2 regions of the Leuconostoc sp. UCMA20149 genome follow, and region 2 is predicted to be linked to the other one. Evidence: riboswitches for the same ligand, from Rfam matches in the RefSeq annotation. Region 2 holds a riboswitch; the other holds the start of a gene.
The links. Region 2 has a riboswitch for lysine ahead of lysA (diaminopimelate decarboxylase). Riboswitches for the same ligand answer to the same signal wherever they lie in the genome.

Region 1: linked by a shared signal. The riboswitch ahead of FF105_RS05315 (amino acid permease) and the one ahead of lysA (diaminopimelate decarboxylase) in region 2 are both predicted to bind lysine.

What each region holds. Positions count from the first base shown of each region.
Region 1 is NZ_VJYC01000004.1:175,873-180,092, reverse strand. Features, by position in the region: gene FF105_RS05320 (KxYKxGKxW signal peptide domain-containing protein) at 1-571, opposite strand, end outside; gene FF105_RS05315 (amino acid permease) at 802-2,244, opposite strand; lysine riboswitch at 2,321-2,488, opposite strand; gene FF105_RS05310 (phospholipid phosphatase) at 2,508-3,164, opposite strand; gene FF105_RS05305 (sulfite exporter TauE/SafE family protein) at 3,342-4,169, shown strand; gene FF105_RS05300 (DUF1634 domain-containing protein) at 4,181-4,220, shown strand, end outside.
Region 2 is NZ_VJYC01000003.1:53,350-57,569, forward strand. Features, by position in the region: gene FF105_RS03480 (nicotinate phosphoribosyltransferase) at 1-1,057, shown strand, start outside; gene FF105_RS03485 (hypothetical protein) at 1,073-1,417, shown strand; lysine riboswitch at 1,526-1,693, shown strand; gene lysA (diaminopimelate decarboxylase) at 1,779-3,068, shown strand; gene dapD (2,3,4,5-tetrahydropyridine-2,6-dicarboxylate N-acetyltransferase) at 3,073-3,774, shown strand; gene FF105_RS03500 (N-acetyldiaminopimelate deacetylase) at 3,774-4,220, shown strand, end outside.

The DNA of each region.
Region 1 (4,220 bases), on a different contig from region 2:
TGCCACTTTGTGTCGGCGATACCAATGAAGAGGTGGCATTACTTGGCGTGGTGATAGTTACCGCCACACTACCGTTATTGTATGTTGAAGCTGCACTGCTTGATGTAGCACTTGCACTTGTCGTCACATCAACAGCATTAGACGTTGCATCAGCATTTTTATCTACTGAAATGGCATTTTGGTCATTCGCGTCAGCACTAACTGTGTTATCTGTGGCAACTGAATCAAGCGTTGGGTAGGCACTGCTCCCCAAAGAACCAGTGGCGTAAGAATCACTGGCTGAATTAGCTGATACTTGTGCATTGGCTGAAGACACTGCTTCACTGGTTGTATTAGAAAGTGTGTTGTCAGCGGCACTTGCTGGACTAGCTGCTGCTGAAGCCGCCATTGCGGTACTACCAGTGGTTGTGTCTGCACTAACTTTATCAGTGTCGTCAATGAGAGCCATCCCCGTCAAAACCATCAACGTTGACAATCCAGCTGTAATCCATTGCCGACCAGATTTATACATTTTATAACGTTTTACTTCATTTGTTGGTCGAGAGTTGCGACCATCATATTTTGCGCTCATAATCAACTTCCTTTTCGTTTAGTCAATCTTCTACTTTAAATGTATCACTACTAATACTATTTATGATATTTTATGCCTATATATAACCACATATTTTACACATTATTCATATATTATACATACTTACAAAAAGAAAGCATATTTTTAGACTTAACTATGACTTTTTAATGAATTTTAAGCACAAAAAAACGTTAAATGGTACCACACCAGCTAACGTTTGCAAAAAATATTTATTTTTTAGGTTGTGACAGGTCGACGTCTTTTAACTTAATCACTTTTGTTTTGTGAGAAATTTTGTACCAAATATATAGAATGGCAAATAATGGTACCGACAAGTAGGTAACTGCAATCTTTTCCCAATTCAAATTAGTAAAGCTTTCTGGATCTTGACCAATAATGACCCCAATTGAGATAACCAGAGCAAATAGTGGCCCAAATGGGAACCACTTTGCCCGATACTTCAAATCTGACAGGCTTTTACCTTGCGCGATATACGCGCGGCGGAAGCGATAATGCGAAATTGCAATTCCAACCCAAGCAATAAAGCCAGTCAATCCAGAGGCATTAACGAGCCAAGTATAGGCAACCGAGCCACCTTTAGTATTAGAAATAAACGCTAATAGACCGATTGCCGTCGTCAATACCAGCGCTGCCACGGGCACGCCACGTTTTGACACTTTGCCGAAAATCTTAGGGGCTTCACCCTTACGCGCCATAGCAAACAACATACGTGATGACGCATAAGATCCCGAATTAGCCGATGAAACAATTGATGTCAAAATAACAGCATTCATCAAACTGGCTGCAAAAGCGATACCCGCATTTTTAAAGACAATCGTAAATGGTGATACAGCAATATTTTCAGTTGATGAACTTAACAAACGTGGGTCTTGGTAGTAAACCAAAGCCGAAATCACAAAAATGGCTAAAATATAAAATAACAAAATTCGCCAAAAGACTTGATTGATAGCCTTGGGCACTGATTTGTCAGGGTCTTGTGCTTCTCCAGCAGTAATACCAATTAGCTCAGTCCCTTGGAAAGAAAATCCTGCCACGACAAAGACTGACAAAATGGCTTGTGGTCCGCCAACGAAGCCATGGTTGCCAACTGATAAGTTTTTCATGACATTGACGTCAGAATGAATAACACCAAAGATTGTTGCCACACCAACCACCAAAAAGGCGATGATTGTAATCACTTTAATCATTGATAACCAAAATTCAGCCTCACCAAAAGCGCCAACGGAGAACAAATTAATCAAAAAGATGAACGCCAAAGCAACGGCTGAAAAAATCCAACCCGGTGTATTGGGCCACCAAAACTTAGCAACTAATCCAACAGCCACAATATCAACCGCCAGCGTGATTGCCCAATTAAACCAATAATTCCAACCCATCGCAAATCCTAATGCGGGATCAACATATTTACCTGCATAATCAGAAAATGAGCCAGAGGTTGGTGCATAAGTCGCCATTTCTCCCAAACTGGTCATCAAAAAATAAACCATCACGCCAATCGCTAAATAAGCAACAATCGCGCCCATTGGACCAGCCTGTGCCACTGTGGCACCCGAAGCGACAAACAACCCTGTACCAATTGATCCGCCTAATGCAATCATCGACACATGACGTGTTTTCAGATTTCGTTTGACTTGCCCACTATCTTCAGACATAAAAATTCTCCTATTCCCAACAAAAAACCTCTTCCTGCTCACACAGAAAGAGGTTTAAAAAGTCATTTTCGTAATCACTTTTCAAAGCGCACCGTATTACTACGACAGTCTAGTAACTCTTAATTACCAGCCCAAATATCATATTGCCAGATGATATTTTCGGCAATCGCCCCTTTAACATAACATCAGTGTCTTGGCAGACTCAGTTATGCGACTCATGTTGATTGCAACCTCTTTGATATATTAGTAAAAGCATATCACAATCAAACCCGACCGTCAATTTTTAGCACATGTTGCCACTGGCGAGCACGTTTGCGGTAAATTTGTGCGCTTAATTGCCACCAAAAGTAGCCAAATAACAAAGCGCCAATGCCGCTTGATAATAGCATATTATTGGCTTGCATCAGTGAAATCATCATGAAAAGCCAAAATACACCAATCAACGTACTCATGATTATTTGCAGTCGCCTTGACTTCAGTAAACGCGGTAAAATCAACGCCACCACCAAGAATAAGACTTGCAACCACCATACCAACAATAAATTTGGCATCATGTCACGTAACTGTAGCCCACTATCCCAAGAGATACCAACTACGATGGCAACAATCAAACACACTAACATCCTCATTATTTGTGAAATAATGAACCACCACATGGCAATTTTGTATTGTGCCAGATAAAGCACACCAGCCATCAAAGCGATAAATGGCAAGACTAACCAATAATGCGCAAATAGATGTCCTATTGCTAACAAAGCTTGCAGAGAATGTGGCAACATATTTTGAACCACTAGCGTAGCCGCATCATCTCCAAACGTTACCAAAACAGCATTAAACCTGACTGCAAGGCAAAAGACAATAAAAACGACACCAAAAATAATAATCAATAATTTTCGTAATTTATCAGGTTGAATTAACACAAATACACTTCCGTTCACTCGTCATGCCGAAGTAAACGCTCTCCCAATTTATTAAAATTCTACAAACACGTTTGCTTATCGTACACAATAATTGTAGCATTGTGTAGAATATAATTATTGAAAAAACAGTGAAGTGGTAGGAATTTAATCTTGGCTTTAACTTTATCCATTATCATTATGCTATTGGTTGGTGTTTTTGCCGGAGTCCTTGGGGCGCTTTTGGGCCTAGGAGGTGGCATGATTGTCACACCAATCTTAGTGATTGGTTTTAATATTCCTATTCACTACGCAATCGGTGCCAGTATTGTCGCTGTGATTGCGACTTCATCTGGTGCTTCAATCGCATATTTAAAAGACGACATGCTCAATCTGCGTGTTGCTATGTTACTCGAAATTTTTACGACAATTGGTGCGCTAATCGGCGCAATATGCGCAGGTTTTTTTGCCCCAATTTGGTTAAATTTCCTTTTTGGCGTGCTGCTGGTTTATCAATCCTATCGCATGTGGCGTAAGTTACACACCCACAATCAAGCCGAATTAGTTGCACATAACGACCCTCTCGCCAACAAATTACAGCTCAACGCTACCTACTATGACAAAGCACTGAATCAAAACATTGATTATCGTGTAGAGAATATTCCCGGTGGTGCAGTGGTCATGTTGTGGGCTGGACTCGCGTCTGGTTTATTAGGCATAGGATCTGGTATGTTCAAAGTATTTGCCATGGATGGTGTCATGAAAATGCCACTCAAACCTGCCAGCGCAACCTCTAATTTAATGATGGGCGTCACGGCTGCGGCCAGCGCTCTTGTTTATTTTTTTAATGGTACAATTCGAGCTGACATCGCAGTACCAATTGCTTTAGGTATCGTGTTAGGTGCAACCATTGGCGCACGCATTATGCCACATGTTCCAGCAAAACGACTCCGACAACTATTTATCCCAGTTGTTGGCATTGCTGGCTTACAACTACTACTAAAAGCATTTAATATCACGTTGTACTGAGGCACCCACGTATGTCCACTAATCAAACAGAAAAAGATTTAGAACGCCAAA
Region 2 (4,220 bases):
AACGGGAAATGCGTTATTTACAATTGAAACGACAGCACCGTGGTTTGCCACAACGTTGAATGCTTTGGAAGTCATTTTAATGCATGTCTGGTATCCAACGACAATTGCCACTAACTCTATGGTGATTAAAAAACGTTTGCGGCCATTGTTTGAGCAGTCTGGTTCAGTTGATGGTTTGTTTTTAGCAGTGAATGATTTTGGGCTGCGAGGCGCTACGAGTTTGGAATCTGGCAAACGCGGGGGTGCTGCGCATTTGTTACATTTTCAAGGATCTGATAATTTGGCGGCGTCACAATACTTCGAGAACGTTTATGGTATTGCGGGTCGGGCTTTGTCTGTTTGGGCGACTGAACATTCGGTCGCAACTGCTTATGGTGATGGTCAAGGTGAATTCGATTACGTGAATGCGCAACTTGATCGTGCACCAGAAGATGCGGTTTTGTCGATCGTGATCGATTCTTATGATGCCATCAACTTTGTCAAAAATGTGATTGGATCTGATTCAATTAAATCAAGAATCATGAAACGATCAGGTAGAATAGTTTTACGTCCTGATTCAGGTGATCCTGAACAGATTGATTTAGAGGTATTAAGGTGTTTGGGTGACATTTTTGGTACTGAAACAAACGATAAAGGCTATCGCGTGATTAAACATAATGTTGGTATTATTCAAGGTGATGGTATGAAAGCTGATACCATCGTATCACTTTATGAAAAGCTGCTGGCAGAAGGGTGGTCAGCTGATAATTTGGTTGTTGGTTCTGGTGGTGGCTTGCTACAAGAAGGATTCACACGTGATACCGAACGGTTTGCTATTAAAGCCGCGTATGCCGAGAAATCTAACGGTGATCATCTCAACATTCAAAAAATGCCTAAAACTGATGTCTCAAAGGCATCAAAATCGGGACGTTTGAAAGTCATTCAGCGTGAGCAAAAGATCATCACTGTTTCGCAAAACGAACCTGGTGAAGATCTATTAGAGGTAGTCTACCATAATGGGATTGTGTCACCAATTAATGGTGCAGACATATTGGCTCGCGCCAACAATCATGATTGAAAGGACTAATAACAAGTGGGATTAAACTATCATTTTAGTAAACAGCCAAGTGATGACGATATGTCAGTAAAAGTCACCCGACTAGATGAAAAAGCCGCAGCACAAGCATGGCGTCAACGTGATAAGCGCGATCATCAACCAATTAGTGAACCTGAAACAGGTATGGTTGGGCGTGGTATTAAAGCATTAGGCACTGAATCAGCTATCGGAAAAGATGAAAGAAAAGCGCAAATGCAAGTTTTGTTTAATCAGGGGATGACTAGTTACATTGATTTAGCTTTTGAAATGAACTTAGCAGAATCAACAATAAGACGCTATGGTAAAGAGCTTGGTTTAACATTTATTGATCAAGAATTTTAATCAATATGTTGTTCACAAAACAAGGTTATAACTTAAGATTAAAGACAAGTAAATAATTACCTTGACATTTTCTAATTTTCAAGGGATAATAGTTAAAAATACTTATATATTTCACATAGAGGTTGCGATTGACATTGCGCCTGCCGGAGCTCTTGTAGGGGTTGATGGTAGGTTAGGGGACGTCGCCGAAATACGTTTTATCTACAAATGAAACGTGTTGGGCTAAGGGTTAAGAACCGTTAGACTGTCGCATACGTGCGGTGAGCTATGGCAACTGTCAAAATTGGTAAATTAAAAAAGCCGTTAGACTGTAACCGTGAGGCTCAGACTAATGGCTTTTTATTGTGAATAAGGGGAAAGCATGAGTTATCCAACGAATACGAATCAGCATTTAACAATTGAAGACGTCGATACCATTGAATTAGCGAAAAAGTATGGCACACCGCTGTATGTTTATGATGTAAGTCATATCAGACAGACAATCCGTGCTTTTAAACAAGTATTTGAACAAGAAAAGATTCCATTTGTGATTAGTTATGCTGGAAAAGCATTTGCCACAAAAGCAATCTATCAAGTTGTCGCTCAGGAAGGCATTCATGCAGATGTGGTGTCTGGTGGTGAATTATATACAGCGCTGGCTGCTGGCTTTCCAGCAGCGCATTTAAGTTTTAATGGCAATAATAAAAGTTATGATGAATTGACATTTGCTGTTAAGCAGGGTGTTGGGACAATTATTGTCGATAATTTTTTAGAACTAAAATTACTTTCTGAAATTGCTGAAAAAAATGCCATTAAACAGGACATTTTGTTACGAATTTCGCCTGGCATTTCAGCACATACGCACGAATTTATCAGTACCGGTCAGCAAGATAGTAAATTTGGTTTTGATTTAATATCTGGGCAGGCGAAAGAGGCTTTTGACATTGCCATCAATGATGATCATTTAAACTTACGTGGTTTGCACGCACATATTGGGTCACAAATTTTTGATGTCACTGGTTTTGAACAAAACGCCGCGCTTCTTGCTGATACAGCTAATGCTTGGGGATGGCAACCTGAAGTCATTAACGCCGGTGGTGGTTTTGGTATTAAATATACTGATGAGGATAAGCCGTTACCTGAAAGTGAATTTGCACAGGCTATTATTCGTGTATTGAAAGCAAAAGCTGCTGAATATGATTGGAAAATGCCAGAAATATGGATTGAACCTGGACGTTCAATTGTTGGACCGGCTGGAAAAACACTGTATACAATTGGCTCAAGAAAAGACATTCCTGATATTCGCCATTATTTGGCCGTTGATGGTGGTATGGGTGATAATATTCGACCAGCGTTATATCAAGCTAATTACACAGCCGTATTAGCCAATCAACCGAATGCTCAAACTGAAGAAGTTGTTCGGGTTGCTGGTAAATATTGCGAATCTGGTGATGTATTAGTCTGGCAACAAGCTTTACCGGCCATAAAACCAGGGGATATCTTAGCGGTAAATGCAACGGGTGCTTATGGTTATGCCATGGCCTCGAACTATAACCGTAATCCCAGACCGGCAGTGGTATTTGTCGAAAACGGCCAACACCAATTGATTGTAGAACGAGAAACATTTGAACATTTAGTGTCATTAGACCGAGATTATACTTTAGGAGAATAGTAGAATGCCTGAAAACGAAGCACAACGTTTGATCAACTTTATTGCAAATGCACCCAAAAAGACACCCGTGAAAGTAACCTATAAAGGATCACTTAATGCTGAGGTGCCAGATCAAGTCAAACATTTTGGTAATGATATTTTTGGTCAGTTAATCGGTGATTGGGCTGATGTTGCGCCATTGATTTCAAATTTGCCAGAAGACAGTGTTTTAATTGAAAATGATTCACGTAATTCAGCAGTACCGTTGCTGGACAAGAAGGCTATCAATGCTCGAATTGAGCCTGGCGCTACTATTCGTGATCAAGTTAGCATTGGTGATTCAGCTGTAATTATGCTTGGTGCTGTCATTAATATTGGTGCCGAAATTGGCGCGGGGACAATGATTGATATGGGAGCCGTCCTTGGTGGCCGTGCGATTGTTGGTAAAAATTCACATATTGGTGCTGGTGCCGTACTGGCGGGTGTGATTGAACCAGTATCTGCCCAACCTGTGCGAGTTGGAGATAATGTTTTGGTTGGTGCAAATGCGGTCGTCATTGAAGGCGTGCAAGTTGGTGACGGTGCCGTTGTTGCTGCTGGTGCGATTGTCACCAAAGATGTACCGGCAAACACGGTGGTTGCTGGTGTACCTGCCAAAGTAATCAAAACAATTGATGAACAAACCCAACAAAAAACCGCTTTAATTGATGCACTAAGGAGTCTTTAATGACAGTTTCCGAAGCAGATATACAAACATTTCGGCGTGAATTACACCAAATACCAGAACTAGCTTTAGCCGAATTTCAAACACATGATTATTTGCTCAAAAAAGTTCAGTCATGGCAGACTGATTTTATGACCATAAGAGAGGTACCTGAGCTACCGACAGCTTTGTTAGTAAGATTTGAGGGTTCCCATCCTAAAAGAACAATTGGTTACCGATCAGATATTGATGCTTTGCCAATTACAGAAGATACGCAGCTACCATTTTCTTCAATACACGATGGTCGCATGCATGCCTGTGGGCATGATGTTCACATGAGTTTGGCTTTGGCCATTACTAAATATTTCAGTGAACATCAGCCAGAAGATCATGTCATTATCTTTTTCCAACCAGCAGAAGAAGAAAAGAGTGGTGGAAAATTAGCTTATGAACTGAATTTATTTGAAGGG